Regions from separate parts of the Rhodoferax sp. PAMC 29310 genome, predicted to be linked through region 3. Evidence: predicted binding sites of a transcription regulator. Region 3 holds the regulator's gene; each other region holds the start of a gene.

What was found. Region 3 encodes FNR, which switches genes on or off when oxygen is low (the NO sensors DNR and NnrR bind a similar motif). Its sites were predicted from a motif close to TTGATNNNNATCAA; they were not measured.
Positions count from the first base shown of each region.
Region 1: a site for FNR is predicted at 6,079-6,092, ahead of clpB (ATP-dependent chaperone ClpB). Genes of this name have one in related genera too.
Region 2: a site for FNR is predicted at 2,502-2,515, ahead of J8G15_RS08765 (fatty acid desaturase). Genes of this name have one in related genera too.
Region 4: a site for FNR is predicted at 4,140-4,153, ahead of J8G15_RS10500 (universal stress protein). Genes of this name have one in related genera too.

Region 1 is NZ_CP072852.1:492,878-500,416, reverse strand. It holds gene J8G15_RS02285 (sigma-70 family RNA polymerase sigma factor) at 1-412, opposite strand, end outside; gene J8G15_RS02280 (IS256 family transposase) at 759-1,988, opposite strand; gene J8G15_RS02275 (flavodoxin family protein) at 2,514-3,236, opposite strand; gene clpB (ATP-dependent chaperone ClpB) at 3,396-5,999, opposite strand; gene J8G15_RS02265 (molybdenum cofactor biosynthesis protein MoaE) at 6,128-6,628, opposite strand; gene moaD (molybdopterin converting factor subunit 1) at 6,633-6,884, opposite strand; gene glp (gephyrin-like molybdotransferase Glp) at 6,881-7,539, opposite strand, start outside.
Region 2 is NZ_CP072852.1:1,934,508-1,942,046, forward strand. It holds gene trxB (thioredoxin-disulfide reductase) at 1-444, shown strand, start outside; gene rpmB (50S ribosomal protein L28) at 645-878, shown strand; gene rpmG (50S ribosomal protein L33) at 890-1,060, shown strand; gene J8G15_RS08765 (fatty acid desaturase) at 1,262-2,476, opposite strand; gene J8G15_RS08770 (RsmB/NOP family class I SAM-dependent RNA methyltransferase) at 2,621-3,892, opposite strand; gene J8G15_RS08775 (DUF1653 domain-containing protein) at 3,909-4,148, shown strand; gene J8G15_RS08780 (SlyX family protein) at 4,218-4,436, opposite strand; gene J8G15_RS08785 (IS481 family transposase) at 4,606-5,577, shown strand; gene J8G15_RS08790 (AMP-binding protein) at 5,621-7,312, opposite strand.
Region 3 is NZ_CP072852.1:1,388,884-1,396,422, forward strand. It holds gene J8G15_RS06315 (sensor domain-containing diguanylate cyclase) at 1-868, opposite strand, end outside; gene J8G15_RS06320 (sulfite exporter TauE/SafE family protein) at 918-1,595, opposite strand; partial or broken gene hemN (oxygen-independent coproporphyrinogen III oxidase) at 1,605-3,002, opposite strand; gene fnr (fumarate/nitrate reduction transcriptional regulator Fnr) at 3,154-3,873, shown strand; gene J8G15_RS06335 (fasciclin domain-containing protein) at 3,970-4,425, opposite strand; gene J8G15_RS06340 (cation diffusion facilitator family transporter) at 4,802-5,455, shown strand; gene J8G15_RS06345 (2Fe-2S iron-sulfur cluster binding domain-containing protein) at 5,535-5,831, shown strand; gene ylqF (ribosome biogenesis GTPase YlqF) at 5,826-6,785, opposite strand; gene J8G15_RS06355 (patatin-like phospholipase family protein) at 6,920-7,539, opposite strand, start outside.
Region 4 is NZ_CP072852.1:2,296,825-2,304,363, reverse strand. It holds gene J8G15_RS10525 (pitrilysin family protein) at 1-1,016, shown strand, start outside; gene J8G15_RS10520 (pitrilysin family protein) at 1,032-2,384, shown strand; gene J8G15_RS10515 (VOC family protein) at 2,498-2,869, shown strand; gene rsmD (16S rRNA (guanine(966)-N(2))-methyltransferase RsmD) at 2,931-3,560, shown strand; gene coaD (pantetheine-phosphate adenylyltransferase) at 3,601-4,101, shown strand; gene J8G15_RS10500 (universal stress protein) at 4,217-4,678, shown strand; gene J8G15_RS10495 (YfhL family 4Fe-4S dicluster ferredoxin) at 4,830-5,084, shown strand; gene J8G15_RS10490 (DUF4124 domain-containing protein) at 5,140-5,574, opposite strand; gene pth (aminoacyl-tRNA hydrolase) at 5,556-6,227, opposite strand; gene J8G15_RS10480 (50S ribosomal protein L25/general stress protein Ctc) at 6,307-6,960, opposite strand; gene J8G15_RS10475 (ribose-phosphate pyrophosphokinase) at 7,060-7,539, opposite strand, start outside.

The DNA.
Region 1 (7,539 bases), 900 kb from region 3:
GTTTGTCTTGCAAGGTTTCGGTCGGGTTGCCCCAGGCGGCAGGGCGTTCGTCGGGTTCCCACATGCCGCCACTGTTGAAAAGTTCCGTGAGGTCAGCCTCTTCGTCGACCTCGCCCAAGACCTGCTGGGCCGACACATGACGCTGGCGCTGGCGCAGGATGTCGGTGATCTTGTTCTTCAAAATGGCAAACACCCAGGTCTTGAGACTGGCCCTGCCAGCAAATGCGGCAGCGTTCTTGAATGCCCCCATCAGGGCTTCCTGCACTGCGTCTTCAGCCTGATGCGGGTCACCCAACTGCAGAGATGCGAACTTGACCATTTTCCCCCGCAGCGCACTGAGCACAACCGGGTCAACTTCTGGTTGCGAGGCTGTTTGAACCGTCGCAGCTAGCGTCATTTCGTCGGGCCTCATGGTGCAGACCTGTTCGACAGCTGGTTGCGTGCCGCGCTGTAGCTGGAGACGAGATACGGCACCAGGAAATTGAGCACGACATGGCCCCAAGAAAGGCGCCCGCCAGAAAACAAGGCCTCTCCCTAGTTGATCAGATTGCGCACACAGCCGACCGTCAGCGAGACGCGCGTAGCGCCCGCCACGATCTGTCGGGAAAACACGGTGCTGAAAAACCTTTGCATGAACAGCTCCGGGAAAAAAATGAGGCGCAAAAAAACGCGCGACCACCGAGTCGCCTGCGACGAATTTCCCGCGAATACCCAGGCGCATGGAGGGTGTCCCGAATTTTGTGTAAACGGCGGTTAAGTTAGACGCGCGGCATGCGCTCGTCAAACTGAATGGTAAAGCGGTTCAGAGCAGCCTTCCAATCCCGAATCGGCATCGTCCATTTCTGGCTGATGTTGTTCAGTGCCAGATAGAACAGCTTGAACACTGCGTCCTCAGTTGGGAACGAGCCGCGGGTCTTGGTTATTTTGCGCAGGCTCATGTTCACGGACTCAATGGCGTTGGTCGTGTAAATCACTTTTCGGATGTCTGGCGGGTATTCAAAGAACGGTATCAAGCGTGTCCAGTTGCGCCGCCAGGAGCGCCCAATCGGAGCGAAGGAATCGTCCCATTTGACCTCGAATGCCGTGAGTTGTCGCTCAGCTTCGGATTCAGTGGGCGCAGCGTAAATCAGCCGCAAATCCGCGGCGACTTCCTTGCGCTGTTTCCACCCCACGAAGTTCAGGCTGTGACGCACCATGTGAACAATGCAAAGCTGCACCGTCGCCTTGGGGAAGACTGCCTCAATGGCGTCAGGGAAACCTTTGAGCCCATCTACGCAGGCGATAAAGATGTCAGCCACGCCCCGATTCTTCAGTTCAGCCACCACCTGCAGCCAGAACTTGGCCCCTTCGGTTTGGGCCATCCACAGGCCCAGTACCTCTTTGAGGCCGTCCAGGTTGACGCCAATGGCCAAGTACAGGGCCTTGACCCGCACAGTACCGTTGTCGCGCACCTTGACGTGAATGCAGTCCATGTAGACGATGGGGTACAGCGCCTCCAAGGGGCGCGACTGCCAGGCTTTGACCTCGTCCATGACGGCGTCGGTCACGGATGAAATCAGGGTAGGAGACACTTCGGCGCCGTACATCTCCTGCAGATGGCCTTGAATCTCGCGTACCGTCATGCCTCGGGCATACAGCGACAGTATCTTGTCGTCAAAGCCGCTCCAGCGGGTCTGGTGTTTGCCAATCAGTTGGGGCTCGAAGGTGCCGGCGCGGTCACGGGGGATTTCTATGGGTAGCTGGCCAAAATCGCCTTTGAGCGTTTTCTTGCTGCACCCGTTGCGGGTGTTGCCCGCTTCATTGGCAACCAACTGGTTCTTGCCGTGACCCAGGTGGCCGGTCAATTCGGCTTGCAAAGCTCGCTCGACCAAGGCTTTGGTGAGCTGCGTCAAGAGGCCATTCTGGCCAATCAGGTCTTCGGGCTTTTTGTAGTCGGCCAACAGGGCGTCAATCAGCTCGGCGGGTAAGGGTTTCATCTCTACGGTCATCTCGGCTCCATGCAAGACAGCAGTTTGCTGCCAAATAACCGTTTACACAAAACTTCTTACACCCTTAGCAAAAACGCGTCGTACTTTCGCAGTCCGTGTAAATTTTTTGTAACGCCTGCAAATTGCGAGTCAATTCTGCATAGGCACCTGAGGAAATTTCTCTTTCCATTGAATGCACCGCTTTGCGTCACGTTCGTCATCCATGTGAATTGCTGTAGGCAGGTCCATTCTGAAAGGATCCTCATGATCCTCACCTAAAGCCGTGAGCCACCGCCGCAACCGCCTGCTCACGTTTTTTGAACCCACCCGTTGCCATCACGGGAATTTTAGAGACCCCTTTTGCACGTCGCGCAAAGTCAATAAATTACGGTCCCTGATTGGAACCGTCCGAACTTGCAGGGTGTAGAAGTTTCCTGCCAAATAACCGTTTACACAAAACTTTTTACGCCCTCCGCCACCATGCAGCGAGGCTTGAGTCCTACCCAACGACGGGGCATCTTCTTCGCACCCTATCTGAGCGAGTTCTTATCCTAAACTTTCACTTGGATTTTCGAAGCCGAATCGCGCCCCGGCTTTCCATGCTTCGCGATCATTTCCCTCCTTCGCAATTCCGCCTGCGTCCTTCAGCATTCGCGCTAGGTGCATGCAATTCCACGTCATGATCGTTGTGTTCCGTTGGGTGAAGTCGTTGTCAAAACCGGCGCGTCCGCCCCCCTCCAATTTGTCGCCATAGGAGGGACCGGGGCCTGCCTCGCCAATCCATCCACAATCCGCTTGGGGTGGGATCGTGTAGCCAAGGTGGTTGAGTGCAAAACCAATGGTCATCGCGGTGTGTTTGAGTCCGTCTTCGTTTCCTGTGATGACACAGCCGCCCACCTTGCCGTAATAGATCGATTGCCCTTTGTCATTGAGCTCTGCAGACATGGCGTAGAGCCGCTCGATCAGAACCCGACACACCGAGCTCTCCTCCCCCAGCCAAAGTGGAGTGCCCACAATGAGAATGTCGGCCGCCAAAACTTTCTTCCAGAGGGTTGGCCAGTCGTCCTTTTCCCATCCGTGCTCCGTCATGTCAGGGTAGACCCCCGGCGGAATGTCGTGGGCCGCAAAGTGCAGCTGCTCCACCGCAACGCCATTCTTCTTCATGATTCCTGCGGACGCGTTCAGGAGTAACTGCGTGTGACTTTCGTCGGCCTTCCTCTTGAGCGAGGTGTTAATGAAAAGTGCTCGAAGATTGGTGAAATCAGCCATGACATACCTCAGTTAGGTTGGGACGGCGCTGGTGTGTGCATGACAACGTTCAGCCTCAGCCGTCACGCCAACCATAATAGGTTCCCCCCTGACGCGCAAGAGTCAAAAAAAGGCGCTGCGATAACTATCGCAGCGCCTTTTTCATGGGCTTCAACAGGTTTACTTGCCGAAGCTGAACTTCCCCGGCGACTGAATCGGATCGACATCGACCGGAATCACGTCTTTGGGCAAGAACTTGCCTTCCAGCAAGAGCTTGGAGAGCGGATTCTCAATACGTTGCTGAATCGCGCGCTTCAAGGGGCGTGCACCAAACACCGGGTCGAAGCCGACCTTGGCCAGTTCGGCCAGCGCGGCAGGTGACACCTGCAGCGTGAGGTCCATCTTGGCCAGGCGCGCCTCCAGCACCTTGACCTGGATACCCGCAATTTCAGCAATGTGGCTGGCATCCAGCGCGTGAAACACCACGGTTTCGTCAATGCGGTTCAAAAACTCAGGGCGGAAGTGGTTTTTCAACTCACTTGTCACCGCATCTTTGATGTCCTCGCTATCCTGGCCCACCATGCTCTGAATCAGGTGCGAGCCGATGTTGCTGGTCATCACGATGACGGTGTTCTTGAAGTCCACCGTGCGGCCTTGACCATCGGTCAGGCGACCGTCGTCCAACACCTGCAGCAGCACGTTGAACACATCGGGGTGGGCTTTTTCCACCTCGTCCAGCAACAGCACGCTGTAGGGCTTGCGGCGCACGGCCTCCGTCAGGTAGCCGCCCTCTTCGTAACCGACATAGCCGGGGGGCGCACCAATCAGGCGGGCCACCGAGTGCTTCTCCATGAACTCACTCATGTCGATGCGCACCAAATGCTCTTCCGAATCAAACAGAAATCCCGCCAACGCTTTGCACAGCTCGGTTTTACCGACACCTGTTGGGCCAAGGAACAGGAATGAACCCGTGGGGCGGTTCGGGTCGGACAGCCCAGCGCGGGATCTGCGAATGGCATTGGCCACGGCGGTAATGGCTTCGTCTTGGCCCACCACACGCTGGTGCAACTTACCCTCCATGACCAGCAGCTTGTCGCGCTCGCCTTGCATCAATTTGCTGACCGGAATACCGGTGGCGCGAGCCACGACTTCGGCAATTTCTTCGGCGCCCACCATGGTGCGCAAGAGTTGCGGGCGGCCACCGTCTTTGGCGTCTTTGGCTTTGCCGGCCTCGCTGACTTGCGCGTCCTTGAGTTTTTTCTCCAGTTCCGGTAATTTGCCGTACTGCAACTCAGCCACCTTGTTGAAGTCGCCCTTGCGGGTGAACTCTTCGATCTGGTGACGCAGTTTGTCGATTTCCTCCTTGAACTGGGCGGAGCCTTGGGCCTGCGCCTTTTCAGCCTTCCAGATTTCGTCATAGTCGGCAATTTCTTTATCCAGCTTGCTGATCTCTTCGTTGATCAACTCGAAACGTTTTTGCGAGGCCTCGTCTTTTTCGCGCCTCACGGCTTCACGCTCAATCTTCAGCTGAATCAGGCGGCGGTCCAGCTTGTCCATGACCTCGGGCTTAGAGTCGATCTCGATCTTGATCTTGGCGGCCGCCTCGTCAATCAGGTCAATGGCCTTGTCGGGCAAGAAGCGGTCGGTGATGTAGCGGTGGCTCAATTCGGCAGCGGCGACGATGGCTGGGTCGGTGATCTGAACACCATGGTGGGCTTCGTATTTTTCTTGCAATCCGCGCAGGATGGCGATGGTGGCTTCTACGGTGGGCTCACCCACCAAAATTTTCTGGAAACGGCGCTCCAGCGCGGCATCTTTTTCAATGTACTTGCGGTACTCGTCCAGCGTGGTGGCGCCGACGCAATGCAACTCGCCCCTCGCCAAAGCGGGCTTGAGCATATTGCCTGCGTCCATGGCGCCTTCGGCCTTGCCGGCGCCCACCATGGTGTGCAACTCGTCAATGAAGACAATGGTCTGGCCTTCGTCCTTGGCGAGATCTTTTAATACGTTTTTCAGGCGCTCTTCAAACTCGCCGCGAAACTTGGCACCGGCCAAAAGTGAGGCCATGTCCAACGACAGCACGCGCTTGTTCTTCAAGGAGTCCGGCACCTCGCCCGCGACGATTCGCTGGGCCAATCCTTCCACAATGGCAGTCTTGCCCACGCCGGGTTCGCCGATCAACACCGGGTTGTTTTTGGTGCGGCGTTGCAACACCTGAATCGCTCGGCGAATTTCGTCATCCCGGCCAATCACGGGGTCGAGCTTGCCCATGCGGGCGCGCTCGGTGAGGTCCAGGCAGTATTTTTTCAGCGATTCGCGTTGGTCTTCAGCGTCTGCGCTGTCCACGTTCTGGCCGCCGCGAACCTTGTCAATGGCGGACTCCAGGGCCGAGCGGGTCAGTCCGTTTTCCTTCACCAAGCGCCCGATGTCGAGTTTGGTTTCCGTCAAAGCCAGCAGGAACAGCTCACCAGATACAAACTGGTCCTCACGCTTCATCGCCTCTTTCTCCGTGGCCTGCAGCAAGCTGCCCATATCGCGGCCCATTTGAACCTGCTCGTGGCCCTCCACTTGAGGCAGTTTTTTCATGGCCATCTCGGCGGCCGCCAGCAAGCCAGGCACATTGGCGCCAGCGCGTTGCAACAAAGCGCGGGGGCCGTCTTCCTGGCGCAACATGGCCAGCAGGACGTGGACCGGTTCAATGTAGGCGTGGTCGTTGGCGAGCGCCAGTGATTGGGCGTCGCCCAGTGCTTCCTGAAATTTGGTGGTGAGTTTATCGATTCGCATAGCAATCCCTTTGAGTTATCCCGCAACTTGTGGCGTGCTGCATGTTTTCAAGAGTTTGCACTAGGCGATGACGCCGAGATTGACCTGCGTCAACCGCCAGCAAGGCTGGCCCTGCGGGTTGGCGTACTTCAGGCGTTATTGGCCTGAATGCCCCATTTAGCCAGCGCCGCGTCATCGGTCACACGAGCGTCCACCCAGCGCGCGCCTTCTGGGGTTTCTTCTTTCTTCCAGAACGGGGCCTGGGTTTTGAGGTAGTCCATCAGAAACTCGCAGGCCTGAAAGCTCTCGCCCCGGTGCGCTGAGGTGACGGCGACCATCACAATTTGATCTAAAGGCTGCAACAGACCTACCCGGTGGATCACCCGAGCGCCAAAGATGTCAAATCGCTGATGAGCGGCGTCAATCATGGCCTCGATGGCTTTCTCGGTCATGCCGGGGTAGTGCTCCAACTCCATGCTACTGATCAGACCTGACGTACCGGCGGTGCGGTCCCGCACGGTGCCTACAAAGCTGCACACAGCCCCCACCCGGCCATCCAGCGCGCGCAGCGCGGCTATCTCGGCGCCCAGGTCAAAGTCAGCCGTCTGGACAACGACACGCGATTGAGTTGACGTCGATGGCTGTGTCATGGTCTTAGCCGCCGGTCACGGGGGGGAAGAAAGCCACTTCAGCGCCGTCCAGCAAGGCAACGCTTTCGTCACTCATGTCCTGATTCAAGGCCAATCGAACCGAGCGGCCACGGGCCAGGCTTTCAGCGTAGGCTCCGCCTTTGGCGATCAATTCGTCGCGCAACGCGGCCAAGGTTGCGGCTTCGGTTTGAAGCAACTCGCTGGACTGCCCAATGGCCTCGCGAATGGAAGCAAAGTACTTGACGGTGACTTTCATGCCAACAACTCCGAAAAAGAGATAAAGCGCACCATATCGCCCGCCTGGATGACCTGACCCGCGGGGTTGTCTACCAAGCCATCACCCCATACTGCAGAGGTCAACACGCCAGAACTCTGGTTGGAAAACAAATCAAGCCCGCCGGCCGCATTGCGGTGAACCCGCAAGAATTCACGACGTTTATCGGCTCTAGCCCAAGTGAAATGAGCGGGGATAGCTACTGATTTCATAGCGACATCCGAGACACCCTGTAGCCGCAAGAGAAACGGACGCACCAGTAGCAAGAAGGTCACAAAGCTGGACACGGGGTTGCCGGGCAGGCCAATGAAGTGCGCGCCCTGCACCTTCCCATAGGCAAAGGGTTTGCCGGGTTTGATGGCGATTTGCCACAAATCAAGCGACCCCAGTGACTGAACGGCGGGTTTGATGTGGTCTTCTTCGCCGACCGACACCCCGCCGCTAGTCAGAATCAAGTCGTGGTCTTGCGCGGCAGCGCGCAGAGCATCCTGCGTGGCATCGAGTCGGTCGGGCACGATGCCCAGGTCGGTGACCTCACAACCAAGACGCACCAGCAGCGACCGCAGAAAGAAGCGATTGGAGTTGTAGATGGCGCCCGGCTTCATCGCCTCGGGCGCCACGTCACCTGGCATAACTA
Region 2 (7,539 bases), 550 kb from region 3:
AGTAAAGTTATTCTGATTCACCGCCGTGACAAGTTCAAGGCTGAGCCGATATTGGTTGATAAATTAATGGCCAAGGTTGCGGCCGGCAAGATTGAGCTCAAAACATTTTTCACCCTGGACGAGGTACTTGGCGATCAAAGTGGCGTGACCGGCGTCAGGATCAAGAGCGTTGACACCGGCGTCACGGAGGATCTGACCCTAAAAGGGTGCTTTATTGCCATCGGGCACTCCCCCAACACCGACATTTTCCAAGGTCAGCTTGACATGGCTGGTGGCTACATCGTGACCCACGGGGGGCTGAAAGGGTTTGCCACACAAACCAGTGCCCCGGGCATCTTCGCCGCAGGCGACGTCCAGGATCACGTCTATCGACAAGCCATTACCAGCGCAGGGACCGGTTGTATGGCAGCGTTGGACGCACAGCGATTCCTGGAACAGGACTGAACTGATCGCGCCCGCTTGATCTGGCAAAGCCCGCTATAATGACGGGCTTTGCTGTATTAGACCCGTGAGGGCCAGACTGCGGCGACGGGGTTACCGCCACCCTTTTTATTGGCGAGGTGAGGCCGGGCAAGATCCCACGCGTTTGTGCAAACAAACCGTTTTTGAAAGTGCCGGCCGTTAAGAAGTATCGGAGTGTCCACATGGCACGCGTATGTGTAGTTACGGGCAAAGGCCCCATGGTCGGAAACAATGTTTCCCACGCCAACAACAAAACCAAGCGCCGGTTCCTGCCGAACCTGCAATACCGTCGTTTTTGGGTCGAAACCGAAAATCGTTGGATTCGCCTTCGCATCTCTAACGCTGGTTTGCGTTTGATCGACAAAAACGGCATTGACGTTGTGCTCGCAGATTTGCGCGCACGTGGCCAAGCATAAGGAGAACGACCATGGCAACCAAAGGCGGACGCGAAAAAATCAAGCTGGAATCCACAGCTGGCACCGGTCACTTTTACACGACCGACAAAAACAAGAAAACCATGCCCGAGAAAATGCTGATCAAGAAATTTGATCCAAAAGCTCGCAAGCACGTGGACTACAAAGAAATGAAACTGAAGTAATTCAGCGTCATCAATAAAAAAACCCGCCTTCAGCGGGTTTTTTTTATGCTCGACCTCATTCACGGAGGAATTTGAAGCTCTCATTTCTAAGCAACGAAGCAACGTTGAACGCGAGAAAATCACATTGATCCAAAAAAACAAAAGCCCGCTTTCGCGGGCTTTTACCTGGGGAGAGGCGACTAACGCCGCGTCCGCGTCCTGTTACGCATGGGCTGCGCGAAGACGAAGTGAAAACTCTTGCAGAACGGCAATGCCGCTCGCCTCAGCGCGATGACACCACGCCTGCAGGTCCATCGTCAATTGCTCTCGCGTATGAGACCGGCTTAACCACATCTGCCTCAGTTCTTCACGCATCACAACCATCTTGTCCAGTACCGGCGACGCCGCTCTCGCCTCGACCAACTGAGCAACCACCGCAGCAGGAACTTTATCGGCATCACGGTGCAGCCAGCGCCGAGCCGCCTTAATAACGTTTGCATCGGCGCGGCGCGCCTTCAGTGCTTGCAACTCTTCCCTGAAAGCACGACGCATGTCTAAAGCATAGCCGGCCATGATTTCATAACGATTGGCAATTAGAGCTTCCAACGTCTTTTCGTCCGCCTGTGGGCGCAATTTGCCCAACGCCAACTTGGGCGGGGTTTTCTTTACTGCCGCAAGTCCAACACTCTGCATCAGGGTGATGTACATCCAACCGATGTCGAATTCAAATGGTTTGACTGACAGTTTGGCGGAGGTGGGATAGGTGTGGTGATTGTTGTGCAACTCCTCACCGGCAATCAAAATCCCCCAGGGAGATATATTGGTACTCGCGTCTGCGGCTTCGAAATTACGATACCCCCAATAATGAGCAGCCCCGTTAATGATGCCGGCAGCCATAATCGGGGTCCAAGCCATTTGAACAGCCCAAACTGTAAGTCCAGCCGCACCAAACAATGCAACGTTGATGATCAACATCAAAACAACCCCTTGCCAAGACAGGCCGGTGTAGATTTTTCGCTCCATCCAGTCGTCTGGCGTGCCATGTCCAAAACGTGCCATGGTCTCCATGTTTTTGGACTCAGCTCGGTACAGCTCTGCTCCCTGAAGCAATACAGTTTTGATTCCATGCACATGAGGGCTATGCGGATCTTCAGACTTCTCACACTTGGCGTGGTGCTTGCGGTGAATAGCTGTCCACTCTTTGGTCACTTGGCCCGTGGTTAACCAAAGCCAAAATCTGAAAAAGTGAGACGCAATTGGATGTAAATCCAAAGACCGATGGGCCTGGTGACGATGCAGGTACACGGTGACGCTGATCATCGTGACATGCGTAACGACCAATGTGAACAACACAATTTGCCACCATGACAAACGCCAAGCCCCATGGGTAAGCCAATCCAGCACCGAATTCACAATGTTCCAATCGGATAAGTACATAAAGTAAAAATCTCTCAACGACGTATTGATATTTAACAACTGCGAACAACGCAGCACATAGACTTTGTCAGTTTACGACCGATCGGCCATAGACGCTGCTTAATTTATGAGCAAGTCCTCTGTACTGTAAGGTCATTTCACCCGTTAGGTCTTTTGCCAAACGGCGGCAAAGAAACCGTCGGTCTGGTGACGATGTGGCCATAGCCGAAGGAATCGCTGCCCATCTTCACCGCCGCTGCACAAAGTGGGCGCGCCCTCAACCTTCAAATCGTTGAGTATTTCTCCCGCATTGAGTACCGTGAACTCTTTATTGAGCTCAGTGAATGCCTCCGCGATAGACTCATTCTCCTGTGGCAAGACGCTACAAGTTGCATAAACCAATCGCCCACCCGATTTCAGCAATCGCGCGGCGCTCTGCAGAATGGATGTTTGTTTGACGACCATTTCCTGCACTCCTTCTGGCGTCTGACGCCATTTAAGGTCCGGATTGCGTCGCAATGTCCCCAAGCCCGTACACGGCGCATCAACCAACACCCGGTCGATTTTCCCGGACAAGCGCTTGATTCGGTCATCGCGCTCATGGGCAATCGCCGCGGGGTGAACATTGGACAAACCACTTCGGGCTTGTCTGGATTTAAAAGAATCAAGCCTGCCCGCGGAGGTGTCAAACGCATACAGGCGACCGGTACTGCGCATTGCCGCGCCAATGGCCAGGGTCTTGCCTCCAGCACCCGCACAGAAGTCAACCACCATTTCACCTCGTTTGGCGTCAAGCAACATCGCCAACAATTGAGAACCCTCGTCTTGAACCTCGATGGCTCCGCGGGTAAACGCATCGGTCTTGTTCAAGGCAGGCCTACCGGCAATGCGCAGTCCCCAAGGAGAAAACGGTGTTGGCAGGGCCTTGATACCCAGTTGTGCCAATTCTTTTTGTACATCTGCTCGCTTGGAATTCAGGGCATTCACGCGCAAGTCCAAGCCGGCGCCTTTGTTGAAGCTTTCAACCAGTGCCCAGAACTCATCACCTAACTGATCTTTGAGTGGCTGGACTAACCAATCGGGCAAATTGTGACGGTGACGTTCCATCAGATCCGCCACATTCACTTTCTCACATTGATCCAGCCAAATGATCTCCTGCTCAGACAATGCACTGCGCAAGAAATCGCCTGGGCCGTAAAAACCCAAAATAGCCAACCGTCGCTCCTTGGGACCGGAGCCGGAAGGCGAAAAATGGTCAAACAACTGTTTTTTTCTCAGCACGGTGTAAACCGTCTCAGCGAGCGTTGCGCGCTCGCGAGGCCCAAGACCCCGGTGGTCTCGGAAAAACCGCGACACGATAGCGTCGGCGGGATGATCAAATTTGAGAGTAAGTCGGACGAGTTCGGAACAAACGTCGAGAAGGGCTTTAGGATGCATAGCTTTGGATTGTCCCATGTCTGATGAAACTCTTCCGCCTTTGATCGAAACTCGAAAGGGCAAGTACCGTCACTACAAAAATCTGCCGTACGAAGTTATAGGAACGGTCCGTCACAGCGAGACACTAGAACCGATGACACTCTACCGCGCCTTGTACGGAGATCAAGGGCTTTGGGTGCGCCCTGCCGCCATGTTCAATGAGTCCATTGCCATCGACGGGGCGCTGGTGCCACGCTTTACCTGGATTTCTGACTAATCACCAAGATGACCAGACTGTCCCCCGCAAGCGCCACTTCCGCATAACACCAATCAATTTCGCAAGAAACTAATAATGTGGCGGCAAGTCATCGCCGAGCTGGCGATCATTGCCACGAACCCCATCTGCGTGAGATTGCTGCAATCGGGCCACTTCTCTTATGAGTGCATCAATTTGGGTCTGCTGGCGCACGACCACCTGGTTCAATTGATCCATCAAGTCCTCACCAAAACTGGCTTTCACTTCCAGTTCGGTGAGGCGCTTATCAACAATACGAATGCTTTCCATAACCCATTAGTTTATCCGCCCCAGCTTTTTTGGCGACAGCTAAAAATGAAAAAGCTATGGCTAAGTGTCGCGTCCCGTGTGATCATGTTCCCGTCCGCAGCTGGCCCTTATTCAAAGCTCGCCAGTTGATGCGGGGCGTGATTGCGTCCTTACAAGGAGAGAAGACGTCATGAGTCAAGTCCATCCCTGCGCCCGAACCACCCCTCGCACACGCGCTGAGATAAGGACCTCGCCCGCTGGTGCCAGTGCGCTGGCCGACCGATACAACATCACGCCCGCCACCGCTCGCAAGTGGAAAGAGCGCGAAGATTCAGAGGATCGCTCCCACCGCCCGCGTACGCTGAAGACGACGCTCAGTCCAGCGCAGGAGCAACTTGTTGTCGAGCTTCGGCGCACAGTTCTACTGCCCCTGGACGACCTGCTGGCGATCACCCGCGAGTTCATCAATGCCGCTGTTTCACGCTCAGGCTTGGACCGTTGTTTGCGCCGCCATGGCGTCTCCGATCTGAAAGGCCTGCTGCCACAAGTTGAGGGGGAGCCTGCGCCACTGAAAACCTTCAAGGACTACGAGCCTGGATTCATACACATTGACAGCAAGTACCTGCCGCAGATGCCTGATGAGACGAAGAGGCGCTACCTCTTTGTGGCCATTGATCGAGCGACACGGTGGGTCTATTTCCACATTTACAACGACCAGACTGACGTCAGCAGTACCGATTTTTTGTGCCGGTTGAGAAAAGTCTCGCCCATGAGAATTCAAAAGATTCTGACTGACAACGGAAGTCAATTTACCGACCGTTTTACAGCCAAGAGCAAACAAGCCACGGGCAAGCATACGTTCGACATCAGCTGTGCCGAGATGGGTATCGTGCATCGCCTGTCGCCCCCACGCCATCCGCAAACCAATGGCATGGTGGAGCGCTTCAATGGGCGCATCAGCGACTTGGTTAAGCAAACACGTTTCTCATCAGCGGCTGAGCTGGAGGCGACTCTGACGCTCTATTTAAAGACCTACAACCACCATATCCCGCAGCGGGCTTTGAAGCACCAAACACCTATTCAAGCTTTGCAGAAATGGCGCGCAGGAAAACCTGATTTGTTTGTCAAGCGAGTTTATGAACAGGCGGGACTTGACAGCTAACCCTCCCAAATGGGAGATTCTGGAAACTTCGTATCCGCAGGTTCTATTTGGCTTGCCAAATGACTTTTTGTCCAGACGACTCCCATTTTTCATAGTTTGCGGAATAGATATCTTCGATCCGATTTCGTTTGACTTTGAAAGTAGGCGTAATGAGGTCGTTCTCGACGGTCCAGGCAGTGGTCACAACAACAATGCAGTTCAGCTGCTCGTGAGGGTCCAGTGTTGCGTTGATTACCTTCAGGTGCGAAGCCAACGAGCGCTCCAAATCCGCTTTGGCTGAAGGATCCGCTATTTTCGAGACAGTCTCTGGGTTGAGCATCACAATACCAAGCGGCTGCCCTAGATTTGCACCAGTCACAACACACGCCTCGACCGCTTCGTGCATGACTAATTTATCTTCAATGGGAGCAGGTGCCACGTACTTTCCCTTACTCGTTTTAAAGAGGTCCTTTACTCGCCCGGTAATGTGCAAATTGCCTTCTGAGTCGATTCGGCCTTTATCGCCAGTCTTCAACCATTTATCTTCAGTAAAAGCCTCCCGCGTCAAGTCCGGCTCTTTGTAATAGCCCAGCATCATGGCTGCACTTTTCATCTGAATCTCACCGGTTTGATCGTCAATTCGAACCTGCACGCCATCGTAGGCAGGTCCAACAGTTCCTTCCTGATTTTTCCCTGGCAGGGTCAAGTGAGAAACAGCCAAGTTTTCCGTCATGCCATAACCTTCGTTGACCGGCAACCCCAACTTGCGGTACCAGGCGAGCAAGGCGACTGGCATAGGTGCTGCGCCACCGGCAGCAATCCGGCATTGATCCAGCCCCAACGCCTTTTGAACTTTTCTGCGAACCAAGCCGCCAATAATTGGAATAGAGAGCAAACGACTCAACTTGGCGGGTGGCATTTTGTGGTGCACCCCTTGTTGAAATTTCACCCAAAGCCGTGGAACCGAAAAGAAAATGGTGGGCCTAGCCCGTTGAAGATCGGCCGCGAAGGTATCCAACGATTCAGCAAAATAGACATGCATACCGGTTCTCAGCCAGCCATGTTCAACCAGCACACGCTCAACAACGTGAGCCAACGGAAGATATGACAGCATTCTGTCGTCGGCACCCATCGTAATGCGCTGGATACCCTTGTCCAAGGCCCATGCGAAGTTGCCAAAGGTATGCATCACTCCTTTAGGCATGCCGGTTGTGCCCGATGTGTAAATTAGCGTGGCCAAATCATCAGCGTCGCGTGTCACATCACCTTTCATGGGTTCGCTTTTGGCACAGATCGCGTCCCAACCAACGTATCCCTTGACCGCATCCGGCGGAGACAGGGTGTAGCTGATACAAGGCAATCCAGTGGGAACACCGGGCTTCATTCCTTCCCAACCATCCAGCTTTCCAATAAAGCAGGCTTTTGCTTCGCTGTGCGCCAGAATTTGCCCCACCGTTTCCGAGGCCAAAGTTGGATAGAGCGGCACCGACACATACCCAGCCATCCAAATGGCAAGGTCACTCATCAACCACCAAGCGCAGTTTTTGGAAAGAATGGCGACTTTAGAACCGGGCTCCCAACCCTGCGTCTGCAAATGGGTGGCCATGCGCCGGACTTGATCAGCAACCTGAGACCAAGTGAAGTCAATCGCAACGCCGTCGCCCATCGGTTGAGTCAAGGCAATTCGGTCTGGCGCCGTTTTTTCCCAATGATAAAGACGCTGTAGGGCGAGCATTTCGGGGGATGCGTTAGTCATGTAGCAAATTCCTCAAGTTATTCGAGCAGCAACCGGATGGTCTACTCTGAGTATAGAAAAAAGTGCTACGTTTTGCGATGGGGATTTGCCCGGACTTACCCTGATGAATCCCCAGTTTAGATCTAGAGACCCAACACTCCGGAGAGGGTGGCGCTCGTTAAAGAAGCAGATACCAGACAGGTGCTGAGCGCCACAAACAAAAAAGCCCGCTGATGTTGAACCAGCGG
Region 3 (7,539 bases):
CCGTGTCCGGCAAGATCAATACCAACTCTTCACCCCCATAGCGGGCGACTTGATCGTAGGGTCGCGCCTGCGCCAACAGCACGGAGGCCACTTGCTGCAGGGCCTGATCGCCCGCAATGTGGCCAAATTGATCGTTGAATTCCTTGAAGCGATCAACATCAACAAAAATCAGCGCCATGGGCGCACCTGTGCGTTCGGTGCGCGCAAGCTCTTCGCACAGCGCATCGTCAAAAGCACGTCGATTATTCAAACCAGTCAAAGGGTCCAGCATTGCCTGCTGGCGAAGCAATTCATTCACGGACTCTAATTGTTTTTGGTATCCCTCCAACTGGAGTTGCCGCAACTGCTGCGTAACGGCCATAGATCGCAATTTGGCCTCGGTGTGCCGCAACTCCAGCAAGGAAACCACTTGCCGGGACAGAGCAAGCAATGCGGCTTTGGAACGCGAATCCAGTGCTCTGGGAACCCGGTCAATGACACACACTGTGCCCAGCTTGACGCCAGAGGGGGTCACCAAAGGTGCACCGGCATAGAACCGAATGCCGGGCTCCCCGATTACAAAGGCGTGATTGGCAAAGCGAGGGTCGTTTGCCATATCCCTTACCTCCATGACTTCCATTTCGCTGGCAATTGCATGCGAGCAAAAAGCATCTTGAATCGGTATTTGTGACACTTTCAACCCCACCCGGGCCTTGACCCACTGACGCTCTGTATCCAGCAAGGACACCATCGCAATGGGAACGTCACAAATCGCAGCGGCCAGTTTGACGACGTCGTCATAGGCTTGCTCTGCCGGTGTGTCCATGATCTGGTAAACGTCCAAAGCTTTCATCCTTGTCGCTTCGTCAGGAGACACAGGTGACGTCATAGGTGGATCCTCCGCATTATTTCTTTATCATCATACCGGTTTGCCTACTTTACGGGGTGACACACCACGGCGCGGCATCATGCGCATACGCCATCCAAAGCGCCCAGGCTGCGCTTGCGGCCAAGGCAAATCCAGCAACTCTGACCCCCCAATCACCCGTGCTTCCCCCGCCCAATCGCAACCAAAGCCAAGGCCCCGCCAACAAGGACACACCGGACCCAAGCGCAAACAAGGCCATCACCATGGCGCCATCCACGGCTTGACCACTAAGCGAAGCAACCAACAATGCCGAGTACAACAGGCCACAGGGCAGAAACGTCCACAAAGCACCAATGACCAGCGGCGCACCTCGCCCACGCCCTTGAGCCAGGGAGCGAGCCCCCGCCCAAATTTTGCGCCCAGTTGCCTCCAGCCAGATGGGTTGCCGGGCTTTCCACATCAGCAACAAACCTAGTACCAAGGTGGCGACGTGAAACAGTGTCCATACGGGTCGAAGTGCGGTCGACTGAACCGTCAGCCAGCCTAGCCCTTGCATGGAAGCAGCCGCCAGCGCGCCCAGTGCGGAATAGCCCACCAATCGCCCCAATTGAAATCCAAGCAAAGCAGAGTTTTTATAAGGGCCGGCTGCTTGACCAATGCCAGCGCAGGCCGCGCCACACATGGCAATGCAGTGCGGCCCACCGGCCAGTCCCATTAATAGTGCGGTTACCGCGAGAGAAGTCTGCATCACGCAATGCTAGATGACTTTTGAAAACTGGGCGCGTGTGCGGTCAGTCTGTAGATACCGGTCAAAGACCGTGGCCATGGCCCGGACAAAATGCAGGCCGGGCTCAGACACATGGATGCCAGCATCATCTACTGTGGCCAGCCCCTGATCCGTGAAAGGCGCCAGTGACTACAATTCGGAGGCAAAGTAATGGCGGAAATCGATGAGATAGGCCAATTCAACAGACTCAAACGAGACATCCCCCTGACACATTAGTGACATGATGATGGCGCGCCGAATCAGGTCATCACGGCTCAGGGCGACACCACTAACAACCGGAAAAAGATCCTGATCCAGGCGGTCAGAATATGACTCCATGGTTTTCGCGTTTTGGCTGTAACTGGGACCAACTCGCCCAATGACAGATACACCCAACTCGATCAAATCGCAGTCAGGCTGGGTGCTGAAGCCCTGAAAATTGCGATGCAGACGACCCTGTCGTTTGGCAATGGCCAACACATCGGTGGGCAAGGCGAAATGAGCCAGGCCAATGAACACATAACCAGCAGCTCGCAACGCCGCAATTGAGTTGGAATGCATGACCAGATTGGCCGCGTCGCTAGGAAGCGCAGCGGTGCTGATATGGCGCTGCGGTTTGAAGTGCGCCGGCCGGTGGGCGTAGGCATAGAGTGCGATGCGGTCGGGCCGCCACTCGATGACTTGTGACAGCGTACGCTCGAACGATTCCGAACTTTGTTGGGGCAGGCCATAAATCAGGTCCACGTTGATCGAATCAAAACCGCGCTGGCGGGCATCCTGAAACAGTTAGACCACTTGCTCAACAGGTTGAATCCGGTGTATCGCCATTTGAACTGCCGGGTCAATATCCTGAACGCCAATACTCAAGCGTTTAAAACCCAGCAGCATCAGTGCGTCCAGTCGATCGGAATCCAGGGTGCGCGGATCGATTTCGATGACGTACTCACCGGCCGGAAGCATTTTGAAATTTCGCCGCAACATGCTCATCAAATCGCCCAGCTGGGCATCGGTCAAAAAGGTAGGTGTGCCGCCTCCCACATACAGTTGACTCACCGACTGCCCCGCGCCCAACTCGGCCGTGTGAAGCTCTACCTCGCGACTCAAGTAGTTCAAATACGTGTCCGCATGTCCATGCTCACTTGTAACGACTTTGTTGCAGGAGCAGAAGTAGCACAGCGTTTCACAAAACGGAATATGCACATAAAGGGACATCGGCCGTGCGGCCACCGTCGGCCCAGAGCGGCGTTGGGCCAGCGCCTGCTTGTACTCAAGCTCGGCAAAGGCCTCGACAAATCGATCAGCGGTAGGAAAGGAGGTGTAGCGGGGACCAGAAGCATTCAACCGATTGAGCACGTCATTTAAATCAGGGGGGGCCGCATCGGCATTCATAGGCAATCCTTGGCAAGGCTGGAAATATGCCTTCAACCCCACATCAAAACCTTGACTCAGATCAACCTCGAATGAAATAGGACCTGCCAATTGATTTGACCTACATCAGGAAGTGCGGGGTCAGACGTCAATTGGTGCCAGAATGGTCTGCATGAACCCCATCACCTTAAAAGTCGCATGCTCCAGTTGCAATCTGAAGGAGCTGTGTATGCCACTTGGATTGACGCCGGACGAATTGGACCGTGTCGACGAAGTGGTGGCGGCGCGACGCAAAGTCAAGCGAGGTACAACGCTGTTTCGAACCGGTGAGAGGTTCACCAGTCTGTACGCCATTCGCACTGGTTTTTTCAAAACCAGCGTCGTCTCTGAAGATGGCAAGGACCAAGTGACCGGGTTTCAGATGGCTGGAGAAATCATTGGGCTGGATGGCATCGTGAATGACCAACACACTTGTGACGCTGTTGCCTTGGAAGATGCCGAGGTATGCGTCATGCCTTTTAATCGCGTTGAAGAAATCTCGCGGGAAGTGATTTCATTACAGCGCCATGTGCACAAAATCATGAGCCGCGAAATTGTGCGTGAGCACGGCGTGATGTTGCTGCTGGGCAGCATGCGCGCAGAAGAGAGACTGGCCGCGTTTTTGCTGAATCTGGTTCAACGATTAAACGCCCGTGGGTTTTCAAAAACCGAATTGGTCCTGCGCATGACGCGCGAGGAAATTGGAAGTTACCTGGGCTTGAAACTGGAAACCGTGAGCCGCACGTTTTCGAAGTTTGTGGAAGACGGCATTGTGGAAGTCAAACAGCGCCACATTCGTATTGTGGATGCCGAGATGTTGAAAGACATCGTCAACCCCAAAGCCTGCAATTGATCACACAGACCCATTAAAGAAAGCCGGATCATCCGGCTTTTTTTGTGGGCGCCCCGCGGTCTGTAGTTCGCAGGGAGCCCAACTTTGAGCCCGCAGTTACTTGGGCATGATCACGCTGTCAATCACGTGGATCACGCCATTGTCAGCCACGATGTCTGTCGCAGTGACCTTGGCGCCATCCACCATGACACCTCCCATAGTTTTGACAGTGATCTCAGAACCCTGAACAGTTTTGACTTTGCCGGCTTTGACATCGGCAGCCATCACTTTGCCGGGCACCACGTGGTAGGTCAATACCGAAGTCAGCTTGGCTTTGTCTTTCAACAGCGCATCAAGATCAGCTTTCGGAATTTTGGCGAAGGCCGCATCAGTCGGGGCAAACACGGTGAACGGGCCTGGGCCTTTCAACGTGTCAATCAAACCGGCAGCGGTCAACGCCGTGGCCAGGGTTTTGAAAGTCCCAGCAGAAACAGCGGTGTCAACAATGTCCTTCGCTTGAACAGAAAAAGCGACGCCAAAAGCCAACGCGGTTGCAAGAATGGTTTTTTTCATGGAGCTCTCCTAAAAATGAATGTCAGGTATGACGCGTCAAAGATGTGACGTGGCCGAATAATACAACCAATAAGTATCCATAATTTCTTTATGGTTTAAATTATTACTAATTGGTATCTTTATGAGTTGAAAAGAACCATTGGCTGAACTAACCTCAGAAATGCCTCGCTTCAAGAGCGTATTGCCCATCTACCGGCTTGAACATTGTTCAGCGACGACGCACCACTCGCAACAAGGTTTGACAAAAACTATACGGTTGGTTACGGCAACCTCTTCCTTGTCAAGCCTTGGAAATTGGGTCGTCCATCGCAGCAACAATGTCACTTGACACTGGAGTGACTAAAGGGTTCCCAATAGAGTCAATTTAAGGAGAACCATGTCTGCTCACTGCTGCGAACACGAAACACCCACCGCATCGTCCTTCGAAAACATGGATCGGTACCGGCGAATCCTGTGGATTGCCTTGATCATCAACGCCTTCATGTTTTTGGTGGAGATCTTGGCGGGTTACACCTCGGGTTCGCTGTCGCTATTTGCTGATGCGATTGACTTCGCCGGCGACGCTGCCAACTACGCCGTGTCTCTTGCAGTCTTGTCGGCGGCCTTGGTTTGGCGCGCCCGCGCCGCAATGGTGAAGGCGCTCAGCATGATCGCCTTTGGACTGTTCATTCTGACGCGGGCGGCGTGGGCCGCCCTGAACGGCGCCGTGCCAGACGCGCCGACCATGGGAGCGATCGGTTTGGTAGCACTGGTAGCCAATGTGGCCGTTGCCTGGATGCTGTACGCGTTTCGTGAGGGTGACGCCAACATGCGCAGCGTCTGGCTGTGCTCACGCAACGACGCCATTGGCAACCTAGCGGTAATGGCCGCCGCCGTGGGTGTATTTGGCACCGGGCAAGCATGGCCTGACGCGGTGGTGGCTGCGATCATATCCGGTCTGGCCTTGCATGGCGGCTGGCAGGTGCTGCGCCAGGCCCGCACCGAACTGGCGGCTGGCCCAGCCAATCATGAGCACGGTGACGCGGGCTGAAATAGCTACTTATTTGATAGCTGCCTTCGCTTACTCCATATGCCTATAGTGCCATTTCTCATCACAATATAATACTGGCATGAATGCCCCAGACGCACCACTTTTTTATACAGCGATCACCGAACCCGACCAGCAACAATTTGACGCATGGACCGAGCAACCCCTGCTAGTCTCCATGGAGCAAGGCGGCATCGATTGGCCCAGCTCTTGCCGGGGCGGCAACTGCCGAACCTGTATCGGAAAGCTCTCGAAAGGGTCGGTTCGTTACGAGATGGAATGGCCTGGCCTGAGTGCCGAAGAGAAGGCTGAGGGCTACGTCCTGCCTTGTGTGGCCTACCCTTGCTCAGACCTCACGTTGGGTCGAGAAGACCTATGACGCCGACCGCGAGTCGGGCCTGGGGACTTTCTTGAACCGAATTTTTCGGTCCAGCTCAATGGCATCTTTCTTCACCTGACGCTCAGCATCCATCTTCTGCCCTGCGGCCAACCACTCTGCAAACTCCTCTGGCGTTTCCAGCGTGATGCGTCCCATTAGAGCGGCGCGGAAATCGTAGATGGCAATTTCTGCCGCTTTCTGAAGATTTATCTTCTTGCCGCCCTGCAACGCGCCCCGCTTTCGGCCAATAGCCTCCAGCAAAACCTCATCGGTCATTTGGGCCACGCCCTCGAGCTTGAAACGGCCCTCGACATTGGCCGGGTAGTGGGCAATCAAGTAATTCAAAAGCTCGAGCGCCACCTCTTCTTCATTGAAGGCATTACGCCCAATGGCGCCGCTGGCCGCCAGGTTGTAGCCACTTTTGGCAACAATGATGCGCGGCCAAAGTACGCCCGGCGTGTCATAGAGGTAGAAGTCGTCGGCCATCGAAATCCGCTGCTCCAACTTGGTAATACCGGCTTCATCGCCTGTCTTGGCCGCCCGCTTGCCCGCCAAAGTATTGATCAATGTGGATTTACCCACGTTGGGAATCCCGCAAATCAGCACCCGCATGGGTTTGACCATGCCACCCCGGTTTGGCGCCAGCGCGAAACACGCAGTTGCCAACGCTTTGGCAGGCGCCGTCATGCTCGCATCCAGGCCAATGGCCTTGGTATCGGGCAGTTGGTTGTAGTGGGCCAGCCACTGATCTGTGCGCACCGGGTCGGCCAAATCTTGCTTGTTCAGCACCTTGAGCGCGGGTTTGCCCGCCGTCAACTCCGCCAGCATCGGGTTCGCACTTGAACCCGGCAAGCGCGCATCCAGAAGTTCGATCACGACATCAATATTCTTGATGCGATCGCCGATGGCCTTTTTGGTCAAATGCATATGACCAGGGAACCATTGAATAGCCATTATTTGTCCTTATCGTGGCAAGCAATGGTGCGCCACCGCACCAATAATGCCGATGGCGCATTGTCCCCTGCTTGAGAGGCGGTCAGCGCATCCAGTCAAAACAACACGTTGACCGGGATAAAAGCGCGGCCAGCCTAGCGAGACTTCGCCTCTATGGCTGCTTTTAGCCGGGGCAGCATAGCCTGCATGGCCGCTCGGCCAGCCAAAATGGAGCGGCGCCGGGTACTAAAGTCGGAACTGCCCACGCCCACCAACGACGGACGCACGACAACATCAGCATCCTTCAATTCAAAGTCATTGATGCTTTTTCCCATGATGGCAAAGGTTTGCATCAAAATCTGCAAGGTATCGGTCGCGGGATTCCCCTCTGGCGAGCTGGAAATGTCCACGGCGATGACCAACTCCGCCCCCATTTGTTGTGCGTACCTCACTGGCACGGGAGACACCAGTCCGCCATCGACATATTCACGCCCTGAAATCTTGACCGGCTGGAACAACGCGGGCACGGCACTGGACGCTCGAACAGCCGTGGCTGTGTCGCCCCGGCGAAACAACACGCCAACACCGCTATTTAAATCGGTGGCGACAATGCCCAATGGCAGAGACATCGCTTCAATGGGTCGCCCATCCACTTGGGCGCTGACATAGCGAGCCAGCGCTGCGCCGCGCAACATGCCCCGGCTGAAAATAGGAAGCGTCCAATCCGCAAAGGTGGCCTCTTCCATGGTTTCTGCGATCTGCTGAAGTTCAGCGC
Region 4 (7,539 bases), 910 kb from region 3:
GCTTTGCCAACAATGCGTGGAGTGATGAAGAGTTTCGCAAAGAGCTCGAAGTGGTCAAGGAGGAGCGCCGTCTTCGCACCGAAGACAACCCCCAGGCACTGATGAATGAAGCGTTGAATGCGACGGTGTTCGTGGCCTCGCCTTACCACCGCCCCATCGTGGGTTGGATGAGCGACCTGGACGCGATGACGCCCGATGACGCCCGCGCTTTCTACCAACGGTGGTACGTGCCGGCCAACGCGGCCATTGTGGTCGCCGGTGACGTGGACTTGGCCCAAGTGCGGCAATGGGCTGAAAAATACTATGCGGCCGTCCCGGCCCGGGCAGTACCCGCGCGCAAGCCGCGCACCGAACCCGAGCAGGTCGGCATGCGGCGCCTGGCGTTCAAGGCCCCGGCCGAGCAGGCTTCTTTGACGCTGGCCTTCAAGGTGCCGGGCGTGCATTCTTTGCCCGAGTCGGCCGCCCCGTGGGCTGCGGACGATTGCGACGCCTTGGCGCTGACGGTGTTGGCCGCCGTGCTGGATGGCTACAGCGGTGCCCGTCTGGAGCGTGCATTGGTCCAGGGCGAGGGGCGGGTGGCTGACCGGGCTGGCGCCTACAACGGCCTGTGGGGCCGGGGACCGCAACTGTTCATGCTGACCGGCGTGCCGGCAAAAGGCAAGACTGCGGTGCAGGTGGAGCAAGCGCTGCGAGCGCAGGTCACCCGCATTGCGACCGAGGGTGTGTCTGAGGCGGAATTGGCGCGGGTCAAAACCCAATGGGTCGCCAGTGAAATCTACAAGCTGGACTCGGTGTTCAACCAGGCCCGCGAACTGGGCAATCAATGGATTCAGGGCCTGCCGCTGGACGCCGGGGAGCGTCTGGTTGAGCGCCTCAGGGCGGTGACTGCCAACCAAGTTCAGTCGGTGGCCGCACGGTATTTTGGTGACGACCAGTTGACCGTCGCCGAGTTGCTGCCGCAACCCTTAAACACCCAGCGCCCCGCCCGAACGCCCACAGCCAGTTTGCGCCATTGAGACTTGAGTGACGATATGAATACTATTAAAAAGATAGCTGCTCCCGCAATAGCTGCCTTCGCGATCGGCCTAATTGGCTCACAAAATGCCATCGCTGGCATTCCCATTCAGCACTGGGTTCAAGCCAGCGGTGCCAAGGTGTTTTTGGTGGAAAGCCCGGTGATTCCCATGGTGGACGTGCAACTAGACTTTGACGCCGGCAGCCGGCGCGATCCGCGCGAGCAAGCCGGATTGGCCAGCACCATGGCCGCCATGAGTGACAAAGGGGTGCTGGCTCAGCAGGGCAACGCTGCGCTTGATGAAAATGCCTTGAGCGAAGCATGGGCCGACCTCGGGGCTGGTTTTGGCGCCACGGCCACGCAAGATCGGCTGAGTTTCTCATTGCGCTCGCTCACCTACCCGGACCTTTTGCCCAAAGCCGTGCAGCTTGCGGCCCGTCAGCTGAGCGCCCCGGCCTTTCCCGACCCTATTTGGCAGCGTGAGCGCGAGCGTTTGAGCGCCGCCATCCGCCAAGCCAACACCCGCCCTGCCACCTTGGCACAGCAGGCCTTTTCGACGGCCGTGTACGGCACGCACCCCTATGGCTTACAAGTCACGGAAGCCAGTCTGGCACGCATTAATACGACTGACATACGCGAGCGTTACGCGCGGTCAGTGCTTCCCTGCCGTGCACAGATCACCGTGGTGGGGGGTGTGAATCGGGTGCAAGCCGACGCCATGGTGACTGAGCTCTTGGCGGGCCTGCCCGGCGCCGACTGCCCGGCTTTGCCCGCGGTGGCTGAGGTTGCGCCCTTGGAGAAAGCCAGCGAGCAGCAGATTGCATTTGACTCGGCCCAGGCTCATGTGTTGATTGGGCAACCCGGTGTTCGCCGGGATGACCCGGACTACTTCGCCCTCACCGTGGGTAATTACATTTTGGGTGGCGGTGGATTTGTGTCGCGTCTGACGAATGAGGTGCGCGAAAAGCGGGGTCTGAGTTATGGCGCGTACAGCTACTTTTCACCTGCGCTGCACGCCGGCGCCTTTACCGTGGGCCTGCAAACCCGGCCAGACCAGGCCGCGCAAGCCGTGCAGCTGGCGCGGGACGTGGTCGCCCAATTTGTGGCCGACGGGCCGACTGAGGCCGAATTAAAGGCCGCCAAAGACAACCTGATCGGCGGCTTTGCGTTGCGCATTGACAGCAACCGCAAGCTGCTGGACAACGTGGCCAATATCGCCTGGAACGACCTGCCACTGGACTACTTGGATACCTGGACGCAAGCAGTGGCCAAGGTCAGCGTGGCGGACATCCGGCGGGCGTTTGGCCGACACCTGCAACCCGAGCGCATGGTGACAGTCGTGCTGGGCGGGACCGAGGCCGCCCGTTAGCCAATGTGCAGGGGTTTGCGCTCTGGCTGCATCTGTGCTGGAATGTTTGGTCCCGCAGCGGCAGGAGTGTGTCTACGCAGCGGGCCTGCTACTTAGCTTAAAGGAGCGATGTGATGACCCCCAATGCAGTCGGTTGGTTTGAAATCTATGTGCAAGACATGAAGCGGGCCAAACCGTTCTATGAAGCCGTGTTTCAACGAACCCTGGAAAAGCTGGACAGTCCGGGCATGGAAATGTGGGCGTTTCCCATGCTCATGGATCGAATGGGTGCCGCGGGGGCGCTGGTTCAAATGGATGGCGTTCCTTCTGGCGGCAACAGTACCCTGGTTTATTTCAACTGTGTGGATTGCGCGGTTGAGGCGGCTCGTGTGGCGGGGGCCGGTGGTCGGGTTGAGCGGGACAAAACTTCCATTGGTCAATACGGCTTTATTGCGCTGTGCTTTGACACGGAAGGCAATAAGTTCGGCCTGCACTCCATGGCGTAGGGTGAACGATGCGTGGTCCGGGTTTGATTTTTTGGCGTGCCGTCTTCGGTAAGCTATAGGTATGAAGCAAAAGAAATCTGAATTACCTCGCAAACCCCGCGTCCCGCGCCATGCCACGCCATTGGCCAATGAAATTCGCATCATTGGCGGTGATTGGAAACGCACCAAACTGGCCGTGGCAGACCGCCCCGGCCTGCGCCCCACGCCGGATCGGGTGCGTGAAACCTTGTTTAACTGGTTGGGCCAGGATTTGACTGGCTGGCGTTGTATTGACGTGTTTTCCGGCACGGGCGTGCTCGGCTTCGAGGCGGCGTCGCGCGGCGCCAAAGAAGTCCAGTTGGTGGAGTTGGACACCGCCTTGGTTGCGCAACTCAAGCGCACCCAGATCCAATTGGGAGCGAATGCAACGCAAGTGGTCCGGGGTGACGGCATCGTTACCTTGAAGCAGATGAATCCCGCCAGCATGGACGTGATCTTTCTGGACCCGCCTTTTGATTCGGTGCTGTTCGAGCCTGCCTTGGCGGCGGCCGGTCGGGCAGTGGCGCCAGACGGGTTTGTGTATCTGGAAGCGCCCATTCTGTGGAAGGATGAGCAACTCAAAGACCATGGTCTGATGGTCTACCGGCATCTGAAAGCCGGGGCGGTTCACGCGCACATTCTCAAGCGACTGGCGCCATTACCGGCTGCCTGATCGTTCCTTTTCAACCCAATACCTGCGAGTTATTTCAACCATGTCAAACAACGTTATCGCTGTGTACCCGGGCACATTTGATCCGATGACACTTGGCCACGAAGACGTGGTGCGACGAGCCACGCAGTTGTTTGGGCGCGTGATCGTGGCCGTGGCGGCGGGCCACCACAAAAAAGCCATGTTCTCCCTGGCGGAGCGCATGGAGATGGTGAGCGAATCGGTCAAGGACTACCCCCATGTCGAAGTAGCCAGCTTTTCCGGCTTGTTGCGTGACTTTGTGCTTGAGCGCGGTGGCAAGGCGATGGTGCGTGGCTTGCGCGCGGTGACCGACTTTGACTATGAGTTTCAGTTGGCAGGCATGAATCGCACCCTGATGCCGGACGTGGAAACGGTGTTTCTGACGCCCAGCGACAAGTACCAATTCATCTCCAGTACCTTTGTCCGTGAAATTGCCACCCTGGGTGGCGAGGTTGATAATTTTGTCTCACCGGCAGTGCATGCCCGTTTGCGTGAGAAGGTGCTGCAATTAAAGGGGTCCTGATTTGCGACGGCTGTCCACGCCTGACGCGCTGACGTATATTGACCCAAGTCATTTTGGACTTCTTACCTCTGGGTTAACCTGAAGCCAGTTCTTAAGCCTACTCATCGGAGAAAAAATGAAAATACTGTTACCCATTGATGGCTCGGATGTGTCGCTAGAAGCGGTTCGTGTGATGATTCGCCTGTCAAAAGACGGGTTGGCAACCAGTGCGGTGCTGGCCAACGTACAGGAAGCGGCCACTTTGTATGAATTGGTGGTGGCACACGACCCCGCGGTGATTGAGCAGGTGAGCGCGGCCGCTGGTGCGCACACTTTGCAACCAGGCGAGGCCTTGTTGAACGAAGCCGGAATTGCCTATGAAACCGAAGTGGCCTCGGGCGACCCGGCTCACACCATCATCGATATTCTCGAACGCTATGGCTGTGACATGGTCATCATGGGCGCCCGTGGCATGAGCACGTTGCGCGGCGCTTTGCTGGGCTCGGTGTCCAACGAGGTGTTGCACACCGCCAAGGTGCCGGTAATGATTGTCAAACTGGTCGACGCATCGTCCGAAGACAGCGCCATCGACGGCTGAGTGATGAGTTCGGGTCACCGTTTGGCGTGAGGGGTGCGCCTGGTGGTCACCCTGATGGGGTAAGGGTGTTTCGCCGGATGTGGCTGCGCGTCGATAATGCCTCCATGACCTTTCGCCTGAATTTTTTCGAACTCCCGCGGGGTGAGCAGCCATGGCGCTGATCATTACTGACGAGTGCATCAACTGCGATGTCTGCGAGCCCGAGTGTCCCAATGAGGCCATTTACCTGGGCCAGGAGATTTACGAGATCGATCCCAACAAGTGCACCGAATGCGTCGGCCACTTTGATGAGCCTCAATGTGTGCAGGTCTGTCCTGTTGCCTGTATCCCGGTGAACCCCAATTGCATTGAGGATCAGGAAACTCTGTGGCAGAAATACCGCCGTTTGCAGGCCGCATCAACATAGACTGGTTTGAGTCGATGCCGTTCCTTAATGCGCGTCGATCTGGCTGCTGATGGGTCTAAGAGTCAGTAGACGAGTCAGCTTTCTTTTTGGTGTGTTTTTTGAGCGGTGTAGTCCCCGGTACGACTGCTCGAAACTCTTCCTTTTTTCCTTGGAAGGTGTTTTTCTTCGGTGCCGGGACTGGTTTTTCCTGAGTTGCGGACTTTGGCACCGGTCGCTTGATGTCTGGCGAGTTGGAGGCAATCTCCTTCTTCTCCTGAATCAGGCGAGATTTCTCCATGCGGTCGGCGGTCAATGTGTCGCGGCGAGTCGCTTGATCTGCCGCGCTTCGTTGAGCTACATCGGGGACGGGCGTCGCCGGCAGCGCGGCGCCATCAGGGCATGGCTGCTGGGTGTAAGTTGTCCCACATTTGTAGATCTTTTGAGCTGAAGCCCCCGTGGACACTGCAGCAAGCGCTATAAAAAAAATACTAATCAAGAGACGAGTGTGCATGGTGGGTCCTTTGGTGGCTGAGGCCTGTCAATGTCGATCTGCGCTGGTGTGTTGGCAGGCTTTGCCGGTTTGGGGCGGGGCGGCTTGCTCGTATGAATCTGCATCGTCGCCTTTTCCATCTCGTTCGAAAAAAAGTGAGGCAAAGCTTTGACGGCCCGGTCAATGGTTTGATCAATGGCGATGCGGTGGTCCAGTGACGGTTTCTTCAGAACCCAGTTCACCACTTCCGCCTTGAGTCCTGGGTGCCCCACCCCCAGCCTCAACCGCCAATAGCGGTCTGAACCCAACTGCGCATGAATATCGCGCAATCCATTGTGGCCCGCATGGTTGCCTCCCAGTTTGAGTTTGGCCTCGCCAGGGGGGAGGTCCAACTCATCGTGGGCCACCAATATTTCTTCCGGTTGAATCTTGAAGAAGCGCGCAAGCCCGCCCACTGACTTGCCAGACAGATTCATATAGGTCTGAGGTTTAAGTAGCCAAACGGTTTGTCCATCAACAGTGGTTCTGGCAAGCAGGCCATGATAATTTTTATCCATGGAAAGCGTAGTTTTAAGCGCTCGCGAGACTTCGTCTACAAACCAAAATCCCGCGTTGTGGCGCGTGCCTTCATATTCAGGGCCGGGGTTTCCCAAGCCAACAAAGAGTCTGATCATGTCGCAATTATCATGGCGCGGCTACAAAAAAAAGGCCCACTTGCGTGGGCCTTTTGGCAAGAAGCGAATCTAAAGCAGATTATTTCTTCTTGGCGGGAGCAGCTTTGCCACCTTTGCCGGCTGGTGCGGCAGGCGCAGCAGCGGCAGCGTCACCTTCAGCTGGCAACTCGGTACCGGCCACAACCATCACGGAAACCAGTACGGGGTTGTTGTTGCCGCGGGTGATGACGGTTACGCCTTTTGGTAATTTGATGTCCGACAGATTGAGTGTGGTGCCCTTTTTCAGCCCGCTCAAATCGACGGCGATGAACTCTGGCAAGTTACGTGGCAGGCACATTACGTCCAACTCGGTCATCACGTGCGATGCAACGCAATGGTCAATCTTGACCGCAGGAGACTCTTCGTCACCGCTGTAGTGCAATGGCACTTTCAGGTGCAACTTGGTGCCGGCTGTTACACGCTGAAAGTCAACGTGCAAAATCAGCTGCTTGTAGGGGTGCATTTGCACGTCGCGCAAAACGACGCGAGAAGCCTTTCCGTCGACTTCCATGTCCAGAACGCTGGAATGGAAGGCTTCCTTTTTCAGGGCGTGCCACAAAGCGTTGTGATCGACTTCGATCTGTTGAGCTTCGACCTCACCGCCGTAAACAATTCCGGGTGTGCGACCGGTGATGCGGAGACGGCGGCTCGCACCCGTGCCCTGCTTAGCGCGCTCAAAAGCGACAAAATTCATAGTAATACTCCTAGAGAAGTCCACCGCGACCAGTGTGACTCCGATTTTTAAAAGACTCGCAGCACGCTTGAGGCAGCTGCGGGCCCACTTTTGCTCAAATCAAAAAAGATTTTCCTGATCCGAGAACAAACTCATGACTGACTCGCCTTTAGCAATGCGCTGGATTGTTTCCGCAATCAGCGGCGCCACAGAAAGCTGACGGATTTTGGCGCACGCCTGTGCTTCAGCGCTCAAGGGAATCGTATTGGTGACCACGACTTCGTCGAGTGCGTCACCACTGGCAATGCGCTCAATGGCGGGTCCCGAGAAAATGGGGTGCGTGCAATAGGCGTAAACCTTTTTGGCGCCACGATCCTTCAACACCTCAGCAGCTTTGACCAGCGTACCGGCGGTGTCGATCATGTCGTCCATGATGACGCAATTGCGTCCTTCGATCTCGCCGATCACATGCATCACTTCGCTGACATTGGCTTTTGGGCGACGCTTGTCGATGATGGCCAAGTCGCAGTTCAGCTGTTTGGCCAACGCTCGGGCACGAACAACACCGCCAACGTCAGGGGAGACAACGATCAAATCGTC